DNA from 3 places in the Brassicibacter thermophilus genome. Region 2 is predicted to be linked to each of the others. Evidence: predicted binding sites of a transcription regulator. Region 2 holds the regulator's gene; each other region holds the start of a gene.
The links. The regulator HrcA, encoded in region 2, represses chaperone genes, less so after heat shock. The targets are predictions, from matches to a motif close to ATTAGCACTCNATANTATNGAGTGCTAAT.

Region 1 (7,384 bases), 470 kb from region 2:
GCTCCAACTATTGCTCTAATCATAATATTCCTCCTAAAATATAAATTACACTCTAAGTTCAGCTTTTGCCCCTAATAAGTCCTTGTTTTCGTTTAAAATTGGTTTTACCCATTCGTCCAAAAACTCAGTAACTTGTTCAGGAGCTCTTCCAACATATTTTTCAGCCTTTAAAAGATTTTGTAATTCTTTTAAATCTAATCCAAAAGATTTATCCTTTGCTATCATCGATATAAGCTGATTTTCTTCCCCTAAAGCCTTAATTCTTCGTCCAGCTTCTATTGAATGTTTCCTAATACTTTCATGTATTTCTTGGCGGTCTCCACCTTTTTTTACAGCATCCATCATTATATTTTCTGTAGCCATAAATGGCAACTCATTTTCTAATCTTTTAGCTATAACCTTTGGATATACTACCAACCCACTAGCAACATTTAAGTAAATATTCAAAATAGCATCTGTTGCCAAAAAGGCTTCAGGAATGCTTATACGCTTGTTTGCCGAATCATCTAATGTCCTTTCAAACCACTGATTAGCTGCAGTAATAGCAGGGTTTAATGAATTTACCATCACATACCTAGCAAGTGAAGCCATCCTCTCACATCTCATAGGATTTCTTTTATATGCCATTGCAGATGAACCAATTTGCTTTTCCTCAAATGGTTCTTCTATCTCCTTAAGATGCTGAAGAAGTCTAATGTCATTGCTAAATTTATGAGCACTTTGTGCTATACCGCTTAGGACATTGGCAAATTGACTATCAATTTTACGAGAGTATGTCTGCCCAGAAACAGGACATACTTTGTCAAACCCCATCTTTTCTGCTATCAGTTGGTCAAGCTTTCTTACTTTATCATGATCTCCATTAAATAGCTCTAAAAAGCTTGCTTGAGTACCTGTAGTTCCTTTAGAACCAAGGAACATAACTTTCGAAAGCTGATGGTCTATATCTTGAAGATCAAGTATCAAATCCCAAATCCAAAGACACGCCCTTTTACCCACAGTAGTAGGTTGCGCAGGTTGAAAGTGAGTAAATCCTAAAGTAGGCATATCTTTATATTTATCTGCAAATTTTGATAAAGCATCTATAACATTTATAACCTTAGCCTTTATCAACATAAGCCCTTTACGCATTAAAATAATATCTGTATTATCGCCAACATAACATGAAGTAGCTCCTAAGTGAATTATTGGCTTAGCTAAAGGGCATTGTTTTCCATATGCATATACATGAGCCATAACATCATGTCTCACTTCTGCCTCTCTTTTCTCTGCTACATCATAATTTATATCATCTTGAAAAGCTTTCAGCTCATCTATTTGCTCTTTAGATATATCAAGTCCTAACTCCATTTCAGCTTCAGCAAGAGCAATCCACAATTTACGCCAAGTGCGAAATTTTGTATCAGGAGAAAATAATTTTTTCATCTCTTCACTGGCATATCTTGTATTTAAAGGGCTTTCATAAAAATCCTTCATATTTATATTCCTCCAAATCTACAATTAATACTATTTCTAATACTATTTATCTAATCCTAATCTTTTAAATATCTCCCAATATGCATCTTCTACATCTCCCATATCTCTACGGAAGCGGTCCTTATCTAGTTTTTGGTTAGTATTAGCATCCCATAGACGGCAAGTATCAGGAGATATTTCATCTGCTAAAATGATTTCTCCATTTAAAGCAGGACAACGTCCAAATTCTAGTTTAAAATCAACAAGTGTAATATTAATCTTTTTAAAATAATCAACTAAAATATCATTAATTTTAAAAGCTAGTTCTGAAATAGTATCTAAATCTTCTTTTGTTGCATATCCTAAAGAAATCATATGATAACTATTAGTAAAAGGATCTCCAAGGTCATCATCCTTGTAGCTAAATTCAAGAGAAGGGCATTTAAGCTTTCTCCCTTCTTCAATTCCATATCTCTTTGAAAAACTTCCTGCTGCAACATTTCTTATTATTACTTCAATAGGTATTATTTCAACTTTATGTACTAAAGTTTCCCTATCACTTAATTCTTCTATATAGTGAGTCTTAATGCCATGACTTTCTAAAAGCTTAAATATGTGATTAGACATACGGTTGTTTACTATGCCCTTTTCATAAATAGTCCCCTTCTTTAAACCATTAAATGCAGTTGCATCGTCTTTGTATTCTACAATATAAGCGTCTTCTCGATCTGTCTTATAAACCTTCTTTGCTTTACCTTCATAGAGTAAATTTTTCTTTTCCATAATACCCTCCTAAGATTTTTATTATTTAAAGAAATTACATAATATATAGATAAACAACTTTACATTTTATTATGTACCTCTAAATATAAAGTTTATAGCCTGCCATTCATTTAGACATCACTCTAGTATTTTTCCCTGAATATTGCTTAAATACCAAAGCAGAAAGTATATTTTTAGATGAAATATGAAAAAAATAAAAAAAGGTTACTGAAATAATAATAAAACCCTACTCAGTCCCCTTTATGTCTCTTTTTATAGATGCAGGTATATTCACTTTTATTAATTTACACGCATATTTTATCATATATAATTTAAATGTACAATATGCTTATCAAAAAAATCAATTTAAAAGTTACACAGCTTCTATAGGTAAACAATTTCAATACTTTAATTATTATGCCTTGGAAAATCTACTTTCATTGCGACTTATTCAAGCACTACCCTAATATTATACCCTAAATAGTGCTTGAATACCGGAGCAGGGGAAGTAGATTTTCCACAGGCTTTCTTAACCTTTAACATGGCACAATCTAACATATTATTTCATCAATTTACATATATTATCTGTAAATTCTACAGGGTCTTCTACAGCTAATCCTTCAATAAGCAAAGCTTGGTTATAAAGAACATTAGTATAAATCTTTAACTTTTCTTTATCATTGTTAAATGCATTTTTTAAAGCATTAAATACTTCATGATTTACATTGATTTCAAGTACCTTTTCTGCTTTTATTTTTTGATTATTTGGCATAGCATTTAATACCTTTTCCATTTCCAAAGTCAATTCCCCATCGGTAGCAATACATACTGGATGATTTTTTAACCTTTTTGATGGTCTTACATCCTTAACCTTATCCCCTAAAGTATTTTTCATAAATTCAAATATTTTCTTATTTTCTTCTGTTTCATCATTTTTCTCCTCTTTTTCATCTTTTTCATCTATTCCTAAGTCTCCACTAGATACAGACTTAAATTCTTTATCTTTATATTTCATTAACATGCGAATAGCAAATTCGTCTATATCATCAGTAAAATACAATATTTCATATCCTTTGTCCGACAAAAGCTCTATTTGAGGCATTTTATCAATTCTATCTACAGAGTCTCCAGAAGCATAGTAAATATACTTTTGATCTTCTTTCATCCTATCTACATATTCGCTTAAGGTTACCATTTTTTTCTCTTTTGATGAATAGAACATCAATAAATCTTGTAAATCTTCTTTGTGCTGTCCAAAATCACTATAAACACCATACTTTAACTGTCTACCAAAATTCTTATAAAATGATTCATATTTTTCTCTATCATTTTTAAGAAGCAACTCTAACTCATTTTTTATCTTATCTTTTATATTTTTAGCGATTACTTTTAACTGTCTATCATGCTGAAGCATTTCCCTAGAAATGTTTAATGACAAATCTTCAGAATCCACCATACCCTTTACAAAGCTAAAATAATCAGGAAGTAAATCTGGACATTTATTCATTATTAAAACACCATTTGAGTACAGCTCTAATCCCTTTTCATATTCAGTAGTGTAAAAATTATAAGGCATATTTTCTGGTATGAATAATATAGCATTGTACCTTATTAAACCTTCAGCTTTTATATGAATGTATTTTAAAGGTTTATCAAAGCCATAACGTTTTTCTGAATAAAAATTCTCATAGTCTTCTTTAGTAAGCTCATTTTTATTTTTTCTCCAAATTGGTACCATGCTATTAATAACTTTTTCTACCACTACATCTTCATATTCATCTTTTGAACCTTCTTTAAGTTTTGATTCTGTAACATCCATTTTTATAGGGTATCTTATGAAATCTGAATATTTTTTAATAATAGACCTTAATCTATATTCTTCTAAGAATTCATCATATTTCTCATCTTCAGTATTATCTTTTATCTTTAATATTATTTCTGTACCAAAATGTTCCTTTTCACAAGGCTCAATAGTATATCCATCAGCCCCTTGTGATTCCCATTTATATGCTTGATCGCTACCAAAAGCCTTACTTATAACTGTAACTGATTTAGCAACCATGAATGCTGAATAAAAACCTACTCCAAATTGTCCTATAATATCAAAGCCGTCTTTCATTTCATTTTCTTTCTTAAATGCAAGAGAACCGCTTTTAGCTATTACCCCTAGGTTTTCTTCTAACTCTTCTTTAGTCATCCCAATTCCTGTATCAAGCACTGTTAATGTCCTATTTTCTTTGTCAGGTATAATCTTTATGTAATAATCGTCTTTATTAAATGTTAAATTTTCATCTGTTAAAGCTTTATAATAAATTTTATCAATAGCATCACTTGCATTGGAAATTAACTCTCTTAAAAATATTTCCTTATGAGTATAAATGGAATTAATCATCAAATTCAACAGTCGTTTCGATTCTGCTTTAAATTCCTTTTTTTCCATATAAATCTTCTCCCTTCACCAAGATTTTTCCAAATTGTTAGCACTCTATTAAGAGGAGTGCTAATTATAATTTATCAAATCCATATAATTTGTCAAGTGGTTTACACATCTATATAAAAATTGCTCAATTTTTCTCACTTTTTCTTTTATTATGATGTATAATATTATTAAGTAATGTCATGAAATTTTACTCTCTTCTATTAACAATAGAGAAATTTGAATAATTGCTACAAACTCAAAACTTTGCAATTTCTTCAATAGTATAAGAAAGGATTGTTTGTTATGAAATTTAATGCTCTAACAAAAAAGTATCCATCTATACGAAATTTGCTTTATGCTAAAAACGCTATGGTCGCAACTTCTCAACCTCTTGCTGCTCAAGCAGGTCTTGAAATTATAAAAAAAGGTGGCAATGCTATAGACGCTGCTGTAGCAGCAGCAGCTATGTTAACAGTTGTAGAACCTACTTCAAACGGTATAGGAGGCGATGCCTTTGCATTAGTATGGGCAAATGGTAAACTTCACGGATTAAATAGCAGCGGATATGCCCCAAGCCTCATCTCATCAAAAAAACTCATCGAAAAAGGTTATAGCGAGATACCTAAATACGGGCTAATACCAGTTACTGTACCAGGCGTACCAGCTGCATGGGCAGAATTATCAAAAAAGTTCGGAAAACTACCATTTGAAAAACTCCTACAGCCAGCTATTATTACAGCAAGAAATGGATATGCCGTCACTCCTACAGTATCTAGATTTTGGAATATAGCTTACAAAATATATAAAAAGTCGCTAAATGGAGAAGAGTACAAAAACTGGTTTAAGGTTTTTACCCCAAATGGACATGCTCCAAAACCAGGTGAAGTATGGAAATCTGAATTACATGCACAGACTTTAGAAGAGATTGCAAAGACAAAATCAGAATCATTTTATAGAGGAAAACTTGCCGATAAGATTGACAGCTTCAGTAGAAAGTACAATGGATACATTAGAAAAGAAGATTTAGCATCTTATTATCCAGAGTGGGTAGAACCTATAAAAATAGATTATAAAGGTTATGAAGTATATGAAATTCCTCCTAATGGTCACGGTATAAGTGCTTTGATGGCCTTGAATATATTTAAAAATTTTGAAGTGTCTAACAAAGAGAATGCTGATACTTACCACAAACTTATAGAATCAATGAAATTAGCTTTTATCGATACTAAAGAATACGTTGCTGATATAAACTATATGAATTATAGCTGTGAAGATCTATTATCTGAAAAATATGCAAAAGAAAGAGCTTCATTAATAAGTAATACAGCCTTACAGCCTACTGTAGGTACTCCACAGTCAGGTGGAACTGTATATCTATGTACTGCAGACAATGAAGGTAACATGGTCTCATATATACAAAGCAACTATATAGGCTTTGGATCAGGGATAGTTATACCAGAAACAGGTATAGCATTACATAATAGGGGTAAAAATTTTAACATTAAACCAGGCCATCCTAATTGTATTGAAGGTAGAAAGAAACCTTATCATACCATTATACCAGGCTTTTTAATGAAAGATGGAGAAGCAGTTGGTCCATTTGGAGTTATGGGTGGATTTATGCAGCCTCAAGGTCACCTTCAAGTAATAACAAATACAATAGATTTTGCCCTTAATCCACAGGATGCACTAGATGCTCCTAGATGGCAGTGGATAAAAGATAAAACGATAAAAGTAGAAAAGAATTTCCCTAGCGATATAATCCAAGAATTAACTGCAAAAGGCCATGATATAGTTATTGACCCTGAACCAGGTAACTTTGGAAGAGGTCAAATTATCTGGAAAACAGAAGAAGGTACATTGTGCGGAGGAACAGAATCACGCTGTGATGGATATATCGCTGTTTGGTAAAATAACTTTTATGGTATTATTAAAGTATAAGGAGAGATAAATGGTATGACTAAAATAATAGTTGACAGCACATGTGATTTGCCAAAACATATTATAGACAAATATGGTATAAAGGTTTTACCACTTAGGGTATACATAAATGGAAAAGAATTTTGGGATAAAGTTACAATAAAAGTTGAAGAAGTATATAATGCCATGAAAAATGGAATACTTCCTAAAACTTCGCTGCCAAATCCTAAGGAAACATACGATTTATTTAAAAAATATGCTTCTAAAGGTACAGATTTCATTTTTTATTCATTTTCTTCAAAACTTTCTAGCACATATCAAACAGCTGCTATGATTATTAAAGAACTTAAAGAACAGTACCCTAATGTTAAGATGGAAATAATAGACACAAAAGCTGGTGCTATAGGCTCAGGATTGATCACATTGCAGGGTGCTAAATTAGCTCAAGCAGGTGCTAGTTTTAACAATATAATTAAAGCATCTAAGGAGTATTCAGAGCATATAGAACATATCTTTACTATTAACGATTTAAGTTGGCTTTTAAAGGGTGGAAGAATAAATAAAAGTCAAGCTATAATAGGAAATTTGCTCAACATAAAACCTATTCTTCACGTTAGAGATGGTAAAATGGAAGTAATAGAAAAAATTAGAGGTAGAAAAAAATCGTTAAATAGAGTTGTAGATATAGTTCAACAAAGAATTAAAGAATTTCCAAACCAAATTATAGGAATAAGTCATGCAGATGATTTAGAAACTGCTTTAGAAATTAAAGATATGATTATTAAAAAGATAGGAAATAATAAAATATTAATAGATAAAATAGGTAGT
Region 2 (7,384 bases):
CTCTTTAAATTTTTGTTCAGCTTCTTTGTTATTTGGATTTAAATCGGGGTGATACTTCTTAGCTAATTTCCTATAAGCTCTTTTTATCTCATCTTCACTTGCATTGCGACTTACTCCTAAAATTTCATAGTAATCTCTTTTACTCACTCTTTCACCAACTTTCAAAGTTGTAATTATTAATTAGTTTTATAGTCTGATCATTGTTTCATAAATTTTAAAAATACCCATAAGAATTTTTCACAATATATATTATTTATTAGCTCTTGTAAATTTAATCTTTAGACTAACTTTTTTGAATTTTATACAAAGAATTAATTTTAAATTCTATAAAACCAAAATAAAAATTTATACCCTATATAGTAATTATACAATTTATTCTTATAAAAAATAACTCCATTAAAAGCCAAAGCTAAATCAAAAGATTTAGCTTTGGTAAAAATTACTTGTCATCATCTACTACTTCATAATCAGCATCTACCACATCATCATCTTTTTTATTTGTTTGTCCTCCTTGCGCATTACCTTGCTGTTGCGAAGTTTGTTGATACATTTTTTGTGATAACACATGGAATTCATTAGTCAACTCTTCTGTTTTTTTCTTAATATCATCAATATTATTAGATTCCAATGCTTTTTTCAATTCATCTAATTTTGATTTAACTTTAGACTTTTCATCAGCTGAAATCTTACCTTCTAAATCTTTCAATGTTTTTTCGGTTTGATATACCAAATTGTCAGCATTATTTCGTACTTCTATTTCTTCTTTCTTTCTCTTATCTTCTTCGGCAAATTTTTCTGCTTCCTTTATTTTCTTTTGGATTTCATCTTCAGTTAAATTTGTTGATGCTGTAATTGTAATATTTTGTTCTTTGCCTGTACCTAAATCTTTAGCAGAAACATTTACTATACCATTAGCATCTATATCAAATGTTACCTCGATTTGAGGAACACCTCTTGGTGCTGGTGGAATTCCTGTTAATTGGAATCTTCCTAATGTAGTATTGTCACGAGCCATTGGTCTTTCTCCTTGGAGTACATGTATATCAACTGCAGTTTGATTATCAGCAGCAGTAGAGAATATTTGGCTCTTTTTGGTTGGTATAGTAGTATTTCTTTCTATTAGTTTTGTAAATACTCCTCCTAAAGTCTCAATACCAAGGGATAATGGAGTTACGTCTAAAAGTAATAAATCTTTAACTTCCCCACTAAGTACTCCACCTTGAATTGCAGCACCTAATGCAACACATTCATCAGGATTTATTCCTTTATGAGGTTCTTTACCTGTAAGTTTTTTTACTGCCTCTTGTACTGCAGGAATTCTTGTAGAACCTCCAACTAAAATTACCTTATCAATATCAGATGGACTTAAGTTTGCGTCACTTAAAGCTTGTTTTGTAGGCTCAAGTGTTTTATCAACTAAGTGAGCAGTTAACTCATTAAATTTTGCCCTAGTTAAATCAATATTTAAATGCTTAGGTCCATCTTGAGTTGCAGTAATAAATGGTAAATTAATATTTGTAGTCATAGTTGTAGATAATTCTTTTTTAGCCTTTTCAGCTGCTTCTTTTAACCTTTGAAGAGCCATTCTATCATTTCTTAAATCTATTCCATTTTCCTTTTTAAATTCATTTGCCAAATAATCTATAATCTCTTGATCAAAATCATCACCACCAAGATGATTATTGCCTTTAGTTGCAATTACTTCGAAGACTCCATCACCTATTTCAAGTATAGATACATCAAATGTACCTCCACCGAGGTCAAATACCATAATCTTTTGATGTTCATTCTCCTTATCCATTCCATATGCTAATGAAGCTGCAGTTGGTTCATTAATTATTCTTCTAACGTTTAAACCTGCTATTCTTCCAGCATCTTTTGTTGCTTGCCTTTGGCTATCTGTGAAATATGCAGGTACTGTAATTACAGCATCTGTTACAGTTTCTCCTAAATAATTTTCAGCATCTGCCTTAAGTTTCTGTAATATCATAGCTGAAATATCTTGAGGAGTATATTCTTTGCCATCTATATTAACTTTATAATCAGAACCCATATGCCTTTTAATAGAAATTATCGTCTTATCAGGATTTGTTATAGCTTGCCTTTTAGCTGTTTCGCCAACTAACCTTTCACCATTTTTAGTAAAAGCAACTATGGATGGAGTAGTTCTATTACCCTCTGCATTTGGAATAATAACAGGTTCTCCACCTTCCATAACTGCAACACAAGAATTTGTTGTTCCTAAATCAATTCCAATAATTTTTCCCATAATTTATTCCTCCTTAACTAAAATAGAATTTATTTTATAACCTTAACAATACTTGGTCGGATAACCTTATCTTTTAACAAATATCCCTTTTGAAAAACTTCTATAATAGTATTTTCTTCATATTTATCATTTTTTTCCGTTGCTGCTGCATGGTGAAAATTAGGATCAAATTTTTCTCCTATTGCTTTTATTTCTTTTAACCCATAATTTTCTAATACTTTAATTGTTTGCTTATATATCATCTCCATTCCCTTATAAAACTCATCATCTTTATTTGTTATAGAAGATAACGCTCTATCAAAATTATCTAAAGTAGGTAACAATTGAGTTATTAGCTCTTCTGCTGCATACGCATATATCTTTTCCTTATCCTTTGCAACTCTCTTTTTATAATTACTAAAGTCTGCTTGTAATCTTAAAAATCTATTACTTATTTCTTCTTTTTCTTTAAGTAGATCTTCATATTCTTTACTCTTATTACTGCTTTCTTTAATTTCATTTTCTTCTTTCTGTTTTTTTTCATTATCATCTAAATCTTTTTTAGTTTCTTTACATTTTTCACTACAACATTCACTATTTTTTGTTGGTTCATCCTTTTGCGAATCACATTTGTTATTCTTATTTTCATCTTCATTAGGTTCTATACTATCATCCATATCCTTTTTTAACTCGTCTTTATGTTCCAACATTTTTCACCTCTTTTTTATTAGTTATATATTATTAAAAATTAAATAACACAATATATAGGTGCAAGATAAAATCTTACACCTTTATTATCAAAATATATTTTTACTTCAAATATTGTTCTATAACTTCATTTAAACTTTCAGCTATGGATTTTACAGTTGAAATTACTTCTGAATAATTCATCCTAGTAGGGCCTATAACCCCAATCTTACCAATTGTCTTTCCATTTATTTTATATGTAGCAGTAATTACACTACAATCTTTAATTTCATCGTAACAATTTTCGCTTCCAATTTTAATTTCAACATCATTAAATCCCGTATTTAATAATGTATCTATAACAGCATCTTTATCTTCAATAAATGAAATAAAAGACTTTGCTTTAGAAATATCATTATATTCAGGGAAATTAAAAATATTTGTAACTCCATCTGAAAATAAAGTAACATGATTTAATCCTTCAAATGCTGACTGACTTATAATTGGTATGACTTTTTTTATTATACTACTTAAATCGTACATCTCTTTTACAATTTCTTCTTCTATCTTATTTCCTATTTCTTCAAATGTATATCCTGTCAACCGGGCATTGAAAAAATTAGAGATTTTGTTTAACTGATTTGGCGAAATCGCTTCATCTATCCTTAGTATAGAATTTTTAACTATACCAGATTCACTCACTAGTACCAGCAAAATTTTATATTCGTCTATTGGAACTAATTGTATATGCTTTAAAATTGTCTTCTTAATCTGTGGTGCAACAGCAAGCGAAGTATATTTAGTAACACCAGAGAGAATTTTAGCTGATTTTTGAATAAGTTGGTCTAATTCTCCAATTTCTTGATATAACTTTTGCTTTATATTCATTTTCATCTCATTATTAACTTTAGCATCTTTCATTAATTTATCAACATACAATCTATATGCTTTATCAGATGGTATCCGTCCTGCAGATGTGTAAGGCTGACTCAAATAACCAAGATCTTCTAGATCAGACATCTCATTCCTTATGGTAGCAGAGCTTACTCCTAAATTATATTTTTTAGATATAGTTCTTGACCCTATAGGCTCTGCGGTAGTTATATAGCTATGAATGATAGCCTGTAAAACTTTTATTTTTCTATCATCAAGCATAACTTATCACCTCAAAACTATGATAAAAACAATCATATTTGTGTTTTATTAGCACTCTGTGTTATTGAGTGCTAATCCTACGATTTTAAGTTATCATTGATATAAAATTTTGTCAATACCTTTCTATAAAAAACTTTTCATTATTTTAAGGTAAAAGATCAACAAAAATTTGATTACATAAATCCAGACCTTTATTAGTTAATTTTACCCTTTTATCTTCGGTCTTAATCAGCCCTTCATTCACATATTTATTTAATATATCACCAAATACATTATCCAATGAACAATTAAACCTTTTATAAAAATCTTCATAACTAATACCATCTATCAACCTTAACCCTAAAATAGTAAACTCACTCATCTCCATTTTTTTATCAATAAACTCCATTTCCTTAAAAGGTAATTTCCCATTCTCAATAGAAGAAAAATAGTTTTTAAAGTCGTCATAATTCCCATATCTTACACCATTAATATTAGAATGTGCAGAAAGGCCAAGTCCTATATATGGTTTTACTTTCCAATATACTAAATTATGAAAGCATTGGTATCCTTCTTTAGCTAAATTGGAAATTTCATAATGAACATATCTTTTTTTTTGTAGAAATTCTAATCCTTTATGGTACATAAGTCTTTCTGTATCTTCATCTGGAAGGTGTAATTTATTATTTTTATAATCATTGTAAAAAGGTGTATTTTTTTCGAGAGTAAGACTATAATAAGATATATGCTCAGGATTTAATTTTACTAATTTATTTAAAGTTTCTAATACATCATCAATACCTTGATTAGGCAAGTTAAACATTACGTCAACATTAACATTTTTAAATCCATGTTTTCTTACTTCTTCATAATTTTTATAAAATATTTTTGAGTCGTGAATCCTTCCTAATCTTTTTAGCAACTTATCGTTTAATGTCTGTACCCCTAAACTAATTCTATTAATACCTATATCTTTATAAATCTTTAATTTTTCACTATTTAATGTTTTAGGATTAGCTTCCAACGTTATTTCTTTTAAATGACTAATATTAAAATTGTTATAAATATACTTTAATGTTTCAGCAATATATTTAGCATCAATTAATGAAGGAGTTCCACCACCAAAGAAAATCGTTTTTATTTCATAGTTTTTAAGTACATTCCTATACAGATCAATTTCTCTCTTCAGATAACTAATATAATCTGGCACTATATCTAAACAATCAGAAAAAGAATTAAAATCACAATAATTGCATTTCTTTTGGCAAAAAGGAATATGTATGTATATGGAAATTTCATTCATAAATTCACCTTCTTATTGTTTTGACAGGTATATAGCTTCAATGCTTTTATTAACACATATTGATCCCTATATATTGAAAATTTTAGAATTATTTTTCATCATATTTTAAAACGGAAAGAAAAGCTTCTTGTGGCACATCAACACTACCTATTTGTCTCATTCTCTTTTTGCCTTCTTTTTGCTTTTCTAATAATTTCTTTTTCCTAGATATATCTCCACCATAGCATTTAGCCAAAACATCTTTTCTTAATGCTTTTACTGTTTCTCTAGCAATTATTTTCCCACCAATTGCTGCTTGAATAGGTATAGCAAATTGATGTCTAGGTATTACATTTTTTAACCTTTCAGTTATCATTCTAGCTCTTTCATAAGCCTTATCTTTATGCACAATAATAGAAAAAGCATCTACTAACTCACCGTTTATTAGTATGTCCATTTTTACAAGTTCAGAATCCTTATACCCCTTTAGCTCATAATCTAATGAAGCATATCCTCTTGTTTTAGATTTTAAAGCATCAAAAAAATCATATATAACTTCATTTAAAGGAATTTCATAATGCATAACAACTCTATTTGATTCAATATATTCCATATTCTTAAAAACGCCTCTTCTATTTTGGCATAATTCCATAATAGCCCCTACATAATCATCTGGAGTCATAATAGAAACATCAACAATAGGCTCCTTCATAACTTCTATTTCTGTCATAGGTGGAAGGTTTGTCGGGTTTTGAATATCTATAGTTTTTCCGTCCGTTTTTACTATTTTATATATAACACTTGGTGCTGTAGTAATAATGTTTAAGTCAAATTCTCTTTCTAATCTTTCTTGAATAATCTCCATATGAAGTAAACCTAAAAATCCGCACCTAAAACCATATCCTAATGCAACTGAAGTTTCAGGATCGAAAACTAGAGCTGCGTCATTAACCTGTAACTTTTCTAAAGCATCTCTTACACTGTTATAATCTTCTCCTTCTGCAGGATATATGCCACAGTATACCATAGGCGTTACCTTTTTATAACCTGGTAACGGTTTATCAGTGGGATTATGTGCATCTGTTATTGTATCTCCTACTCTAGCATCACCAACTTTTTTTATGCTCGCAGCTACATAACCTACATCACCAGCTTCAAGTTTTTCTACACTTAGCTGTTTTGCAACATTTATACCTACTTCTGTTACTTCGAATTCTTTTCCATTTGACATCATTTTAATAGTCATACCTTTTTCTATTTTCCCTTCAAATACCCTTATAAAAGCTACAACACCCCTATAATTATCATAATATGAATCAAAAATCAGAGCTTTAAGAGGTTTATTTACATCTCCATTTGGTGATGGTATTCTTTTTACTATAGCTTCTAACACTTCATCTATATTTAATCCCTCTTTAGCAGACACCATAGGTGCATCAGAACAATCAATACCAATGACATCTTCTATTTCATCCTTTACTTCATCAGGTCTTGCACTAGGCAAATCGATTTTATTAATTATAGGAACTATCTCTAAATCTTGTTCAATTGCTAAATACACATTAGCAAGTGTTTGTGCCTCAATGCCTTGAGCAGCATCTACCACCAATAATGCTCCTTCACATGCCGCAAGACTTTTAGATACCTCATAGTTAAAATCCACATGTCCAGGAGTATCAATAAGGTTTAAAATATACTCATTTCCGTCCTTTGCTTTATAAACTAATCTTATAGTTTGCAATTTAATAGTAATTCCTCTTTCTCTTTCTAAATCCATATTATCTAAAAACTGTTCATGCATCTCCCTTTTTGTTAAAACACCAGTTTTTTCAATAAGTCTATCTGCTAATGTTGATTTACCGTGGTCTATATGAGCTATAATACAAAAATTTCGTATTTTATCCTGTTTTTTTTCAAGCATATGTATCCTCCTTAAAAATCTTATTTATAATAATAATTCGATCATTTATATAAAAACAACTTATTAAATTATATCATATACTCTTTTTTATATAAAACATTCATTTAACAAA
Region 3 (7,384 bases), 310 kb from region 2:
ACTGATGGTATACCAAGACTTACTACCTTAACGTCCTTGTTGTTCCTTTCTTTAAGCACTGAAGCCATATTACTTCCTGCAGAAACTGATGTGCCTACAAAACCTTTTAAATCTGGATAGGCATTTAAGATCTCTAGTGCTTTATCTCTAGCTATCTTGTCATCATTCTTATCTTCATAAGGTTCTTCTGATACAGCTTGCATATTTGGATAATTTTCTTTTATGTATTCCATACCTGCATTATACCAAGCCATATGAGTTTCCATAGTAAGTCCACCAACCATAGCTGCAAACTTTCCTTCTCCACCCATAGCTTTTGCAAGTTCTTCAAACATTAATTCTCCAAATGACTTATTGTCAAATGCTTCAACATCGTAATCAACTATGTCTGTTAATCCTCCAGCTTCATGGCTAATAATAACAATTCCTTTATCCTTTGCTCTTTCAAGAACAGGTCTCATAGCGTCAGGATCATTTGGCACTACACAAATTGCATCAACGCCTTGTGCAATTAAATCTTCTACCATCTGTACTTGTTTTGCTGGGTCGCCACCTTCTGGAGCAATTTGCCAAGCTTTGACTTTGCCTTTAAATTCATCGTTAAATTCTTCAACACCTTTTCTCATATCATCAAACCAAGGGATACCTTCATGCTTAGCTACCATAACTATTTCATATACATCTTCGTTCTTTTGGTCATCTGCACTTTGCTGCTCTGAACCACAAGCTGTTAACATAGATGCTATCATTAAAATAGAAACCATAATTACTAATATTTTTGAACTTCTTTTCATTTTCATTATTTTCCCTCCTAAAATTTAATTTTTATTCCATATTTATGTTATATGAATTGCTGAATAGTATTTGTTATTCAGCATTCTATAACCTAATTTAAATTACAGTACATTGTACTTAATTTTAAGATAGGGTTGTTTCCCTTTTTATTAATTTCGTTTCTACAATATAATCTTTAATAGGTACTTTTTCGCCATTAATCAACTTGATTAATAATTTAATAACAGTATTGCCCAATTTTTGTACTGGCTGATTTATAGTGGTTAAAGAAGGATATAATAATTCACCAATAAAACTATTATCAAACCCAATAATTTGAGTCTCTTGTGGAATACTAACTCCCATTTTTTTAAGTAATCTCATTACTGTTGCTGCAGCAATATCATTAAAAACAAATATTCCATCATATTTTCCTATGCTTTTTATCTTATTAATATTACCTGCAATCATCTCTACTTGAAAATCACTTTCAAATTCTATGCAATCGATTTCAATATTCTTAGACTTAGCTCCATCTAAAAAACCTCTATACCTCATCTCTGTTGCTTCAAAAGACTTAGGGCCTTTGATATGCAATATCTTTCTACAACCTTTTTCATATAAATGTTCAAAAGCCATTTTCCCACCATTATAATTGTCTGCAGATACTGTTATAATGTTATCTGATATATGATTTTCAAATGCTATTACTGGAATATCAATATTCTTATATTCTTCACTGCATTGACTTCTAGAAGCAATTATTCCTGCTACCCTATGGCTTCGTAAAACTTCTAAATATTTTTTTTCCTTCTCTTTATTATCATCGGTGTTACATAAAAATATAGTATATCCCATATTATTTGCATATTTTTCAATTACTAAGGCCATTTGGTTGAAAAATGGGTTTGATATATTTGGAACCATTAACCCTATAGTATTAAAATGTTTTGTAAAAATCGCTCTAGCCAATGCATTTGGTACATAGTTTGATTCTTCTATTGCTTTTTTAATCTTTTGTCTTGCTTCTTTGCTTACATAACCAGTACCATTTAAATATCGAGATACTGTAGCAATACCTACTCCTGCTTTTTTCGCAATTTCTCTAATATTGGACATGGATAGTTTCACCTCAATCCAACTCTTGTGTTTGCTATTGTTTAAACCATTCTTTTAAGCATCCATATAAAGATTGATATTTCTTATATATTCTTTCATAATACTTTGTGTTTTCTTTTATTGGATTTATTTGATTTAAAGATTTTATTAAATTCTTACAACCTTCTTCTACATCCTTATATTGTCCTGAACCAACTCCTGCCAAAATAGCAGCTCCTAATGCCCCACCTTGATTAGTATTAATCTCATTAATTGGATATCCTAATATATCAGCAAGGATTTGCTTCCACAATTTACTTTTTGCTCCCCCACCAATAATTCTTATTTGATAAATAGGAACACCTAACTCTTTTAATATTTCAAAAGAATCTTTAATTCCAAATGAAACACCTTCTAGTACTGCTCTTGTTAAATCTCCTCTTTTCACTTTCATATTAAGGCCTATAAAAACTCCTCTTGCATCTGGATCCGCATATGGTGTTCTCTCTCCCATTAAATAAGGTAAAAAGATTACTCCATTACTACCTACTTTACTACCCTCTGCTTCTTTAAGAAGTTTATCAAAAGACTCTCCACTATTTACATCTTCAATCCACCATTTTAAACAACTAGCTGCAGAAAGCATAACTCCCATTAAATGATATCTCCCATTTGCATGGCAAAAAGAATGTAATTTATTTTCCTCATCTAGTACAAAATCATCACATGAGGCAAATACCACTCCAGATGTTCCTAATGTAATAGATACCATTCCATTTTCTACTGTACCTGTCCCAATTGCTCCAGCTGCTTGGTCACCTGCACCTGCAACAACTAACACTTCTCCTTTTATACCAAGGAAATCTTTTATCTCATCTGATAACACTCCTGTTACTTCATAAGATTCATAAAGTTCTGGAAGCATAGTTTTATCAATTTCTAAAAAATCCATCATTTCCTCAGACCATCTTCTATTTTTAACATCTAAAATAAGCATTCCAGAAGCATCTGAAACATCAGTAGCATAATCTCCAGTTAGCTTATACCTTATATAGTCTTTAGGAAGAAGAATGTGATTTATTTGTTTAAAAATATCTTTATGGTTATTCTTAAGCCACAATATCTTGGGAGCAGTAAATCCTGTAAGAGGTTTATTTCCAACTAATTCATTTAATTTCTTTTGTCCAAAAAATTGTTCTATTTCATTACACTCATTAATTGTTCTTTGATCATTCCATAAAATAGCTGGAAACAAAACGTTACCATTTTCATCAAGAGCTACTAAGCCATGCATTTGACCGCTAAAACTTATGGCTTTTATTGCGTCCCTTGGAAGATCATAATTATAAATCAATTCTTTTAATCCTGTTTTTGTTTGAATCCACCAGTCATCAGGATCTTGTTCTGCCCAATTTGCCTTTGGATAGTAAACTGGATATTCCTTTACAACATTTCCCAATATTTTACCATACTCATTCATAGCTAATAATTTTACAGATGATGTACCTAAATCTATACCAATATATATCATATTTACTACCTTCCTATTTTTTCTTAACTTTGAACTAATATAATCATAAGTATGAAACATGTTCCATATAGGGGGGCAATGACTTTTTATCTTTAAAAATATAAATCTCTATGAAACACGTTTCATATTGATAATACCACAAAAAATCATAATTCGTCAATGACTAATTTTAGAATTTAGAAAATTAAAAATTTCACAAACATATATATTAATGAAACAAGTTCTAACCTCAAAATTTATTAATACACTATTTAGAATAATACTTGAAAATAGTCGTGCAGATTTTTTATAATAAAAAACACGAGGACATATCAAAACATATCCTCGCGTCTTTTATTTGTATAAAATATATCGTCGGAACCGTCCCTATGATATATTTTATTACATCATTCCTGGCATTCCGCCACCCATTCCTCCTGGCATTGCATTAGATTTTTCTTCTTCAGGTTCATCAACAACTGCACTTTCAGTAGTAAGTACCATAGATGATACTGAAGCAGCATTTTGTAAAGCTGATCTAGTTACTTTAGTTGGGTCTACTATACCTGCTTTAATCATATCAACATATTTTCCATTTAATGCGTCAAATCCAACGCCTTTTTCACATTCTTTAACTTTTTCAACTATTACTGAACCTTCAAGTCCTGCATTAATAGCTATTTGTCTTACTGGTTCTTCTAAAGCTCTCATTATAATAGCTATACCTGTTTTTTCGTCTCCTTCTGCTTCGTCAACTAACTTTTTGATAGCTGGAATAGCGTTGATAAAAGCAGTTCCACCACCAGGTACTATACCTTCTTCAACTGCAGCTCTTGTTGCAGCTAAAGCATCTTCTATTCTTAACTTTCTTTCTTTTAGTTCTGTTTCTGTAGCTGCACCAACTTGAATAACTGCAACTCCACCAGATAATTTAGCTAATCTTTCTTGTAATTTTTCTTTATCAAATTCTGAAGTAGTTTCTTCTATTTGAGTTTTTATTTGTTTTATTCGATTTTCTATTTCTGACTGTTTTCCTTCTCCGTTAACTATAGTTGTATTTTCTTTATCAACTTTTACTGTACGAGCTTTACCAAGCATTTCAATACTTGCTTCTTTAAGGTCATATCCTAACTCTTCAGAAATTACTTCTCCACCTGTTAAGATAGCAATATCTCTTAACATTTCTTTTCTTCTATCACCAAATCCTGGTGCTTTTACAGCAACACAATTGAATGTTCCTCTTAATTTATTAACAACTAATGTAGCAAGAGCTTCTCCTTCTACGTCTTCAGCGATAATTAATAATTGTTTACCTTGTTGAACTATTTTTTCAAGTATTGGTAATATTTCTTGAATGTTTGATATCTTCTTATCTGTAATTAAAATATATGGATCTTCTAATACAGCTTCCATTTTTTCTGTATCAGTTACCATATATGGTGATAGATATCCTCTATCAAATTGCATACCTTCAACTACATCAAGAGTAGTTCCCATTGATTTTGATTCTTCTACAGTGATAACTCCATCATTACCTACTTTTTCCATAGCCTCAGCTATTAGGTTTCCTATTTCTTCATCTGCAGCAGATATTGAAGCAACCTGAGCTATAGCTTCTTTGCTTTCAATCTTCTTTGATGATGCTTTTATTTCTTCAACTGCTTTTTCAACTGCTTTATTTATACCTTTTTTCAAAATAATTGGATTAGCACCAGCTGCAACATTTTTTAAACCTTCTCTTATAATTGCTTGAGCTAATAATGTAGCTGTAGTAGTTCCATCACCAGCAACATCATTTGTCTTAGTTGCAACTTCTTTAACTAATTGAGCTCCCATGTTTTCATATGGGTCTTTCAATTCTATTTCTCTAGCTATAGTAACACCATCATTTGTAATAAGTGGTGAACCAAATTTCTTACCTAATACTACATTTCTTCCTTTAGGTCCTAAAGTAACCTTAACAGTATTAGCTAATTTATTAATACCTTTTTCCATTGAACGACGTGCTTCTTCTCCAAATCTTATTTCCTTAGACATTAAAATCACACTCCTTTATATTATTATGTAGTAATTACTAAATAACTAAATTTATTCAACTATTGCTAAAATATCATTTAATTTTAATATAGTATATTCCACTCCATCCATCTTTACTTCAGTACCAGAATATTTAGCAAATATTACTTTGTCACCAACTTTAATTTGATCCTTTTTCTTTTCATCATTTGTAATGTCAGCTCCAACGGCTATAACTTCAGCCATTTGAGGTTGTTCTTTAGCTGTATTTGGTAACACAATACCACTTTTCGTTTTTTCCTCAGCTTCAACTTTCTTAATAACTACTCTGTCTCCTAAAGGTTTGATATTCATAAAATTGACCTCCTTGTATATAAATTTTTTAACTGACTAATATATTATTAGCACTCATCATCGTCGAGTGCTAACACTTACAAATATAATGTTATATAAACAGGTTCATGTAATCAAGTTTAATTTTTAATCGTATATTGTCAATATTAATCTTTAATGGCAATTTTGTTATTTTATCTTATTATCGCATTTATTGTCTCTATATTTCTTATATTTTCTTTGTTGAGTAATTTATACAATAAAATATTATATTAAGTTTTAACTTTATAGTAATCCTTCAATTTTCTTTATTATTTAAAATAATATAGTTATAACATAATATATTAAAGGTATAAATATGGCTGGAAGCATATTTCCTATTTTAATCTTCTTTATTTCAAGCATATTAATTCCTATTCCCATAATAAGCAGTCCGCCTACAGCTGACATTTCATTTATAACTTCTGGGGTAAGTAAATTCTTTATTGATGAAGCTGCAATAGTAATAATTCCTTGATAAATGAGTACAGTTATAGATGAAAAAATTACGCCTACACCAAGTGTAGAAGCAAATATTATTGATGAAATACCATCTAGTATAGATTTTGCAAAAAGAGTTTGATGATTTCCTGTTAAGCCACTCTCAAGAGCCCCTACTATTGACATAGCACCAACACAAAAAATTAATGATGACATAACAAACCCTTTAGAAAAACTAGAACTACTGCTTCCAAATTTATCTCCTAACCAAATTCCTAGTTTGTCCAATTTTTCTTCAATATTAAATAGCTCGCCTAATATGCTGCCAACAACTATACTTCCTATCATCAAAAGCATATTTTCTGTCTTGATTGCTCCCGTAATACCAATTATCAATACAGATAAAGCAATTCCCTGCATGATGGTAATTTTATATTTCTCCTTAAGTCCATTTTTAACAAATACCCCTATACTTCCACCAATGATAATTGCAAGAAAATTAACTATAGTTCCTAACATGTATATTCCTCCTTTTGAAACATCAAAGGCAGTCTTTGGCCTATTTGCTTACTTTCTTTGTTTTACCTATACCTAACTCCCTTGCATAGTAAAATAAGTACTGTTGAGCAAATCCTGCATATTCACCGAACTTGTCTCTAGCATACTTTTGTATATCTTTTAGTTTAGTATCTTTTTTTATATAAAAATATTCCATAACCCTTTTTACCCATATGTCAATTGGAAAAGCATCTCGTTTTTCTAAAGAAAAAAGCATAATACAATCAGATACCTTAGGTCCTACTCCAGAAAAAAGCATTAAATTTTTCCTAGCTTCTTCCGTACTTATATTTTTTAGTGCATATATATCCATCTGTTTAGATGATATTATTGCGGAAGCATCTAAGATATACTTAGCTCTAAATCCTGTTTTACATTTTTCTAAATCTTCTATACTGAGCTTTGACAATACCTCTGGGCGTGGAAAGCTATAATAGCTCTCTCCTTGATAGTCTTCTATGTATTCTCCATATCTTTCACATAACAATTTTATAGCTTTTTTTATCATAGGAATTCTATTATTTGCTGAAATAATAAATGAAATCAATATCTCCCATGCATCTTGGTTAAGGATACGAATACCGTGGCCAAATTTCACTGCCTTATCTAATATCG

Region 1: the regulator HrcA is predicted to act here: its motif matches at 4,694-4,722, upstream of htpG (molecular chaperone HtpG).
Region 3: the regulator HrcA is predicted to act here: its motif matches at 5,799-5,827, upstream of ACZ41D_RS11225 (co-chaperone GroES).

The regions. Positions count from the first base shown of each region.
Region 1 is NZ_AP042446.1:2,494,110-2,501,493, forward strand. It holds gene ACZ41D_RS11945 (adenylosuccinate synthase) at 1-23, opposite strand, end outside; gene purB (adenylosuccinate lyase) at 46-1,476, opposite strand; gene purC (phosphoribosylaminoimidazolesuccinocarboxamide synthase) at 1,519-2,238, opposite strand; gene htpG (molecular chaperone HtpG) at 2,777-4,657, opposite strand; gene ggt (gamma-glutamyltransferase) at 4,940-6,547, shown strand; gene ACZ41D_RS11970 (DegV family protein) at 6,593-7,384, shown strand, end outside.
Region 2 is NZ_AP042446.1:2,027,112-2,034,495, forward strand. It holds gene dnaJ (molecular chaperone DnaJ) at 1-147, opposite strand, end outside; gene dnaK (molecular chaperone DnaK) at 440-2,269, opposite strand; gene grpE (nucleotide exchange factor GrpE) at 2,299-2,958, opposite strand; gene hrcA (heat-inducible transcriptional repressor HrcA) at 3,059-4,090, opposite strand; gene hemW (radical SAM family heme chaperone HemW) at 4,236-5,372, opposite strand; gene lepA (translation elongation factor 4) at 5,461-7,272, opposite strand.
Region 3 is NZ_AP042446.1:2,340,093-2,347,476, forward strand. It holds gene ACZ41D_RS11205 (substrate-binding domain-containing protein) at 1-800, opposite strand, end outside; gene ACZ41D_RS11210 (LacI family DNA-binding transcriptional regulator) at 919-1,893, opposite strand; gene xylB (xylulokinase) at 1,928-3,403, opposite strand; gene groL (chaperonin GroEL) at 3,785-5,419, opposite strand; gene ACZ41D_RS11225 (co-chaperone GroES) at 5,471-5,752, opposite strand; gene ACZ41D_RS11230 (DUF554 domain-containing protein) at 6,047-6,730, opposite strand; gene ACZ41D_RS11235 (DNA-3-methyladenine glycosylase family protein) at 6,771-7,384, opposite strand, start outside.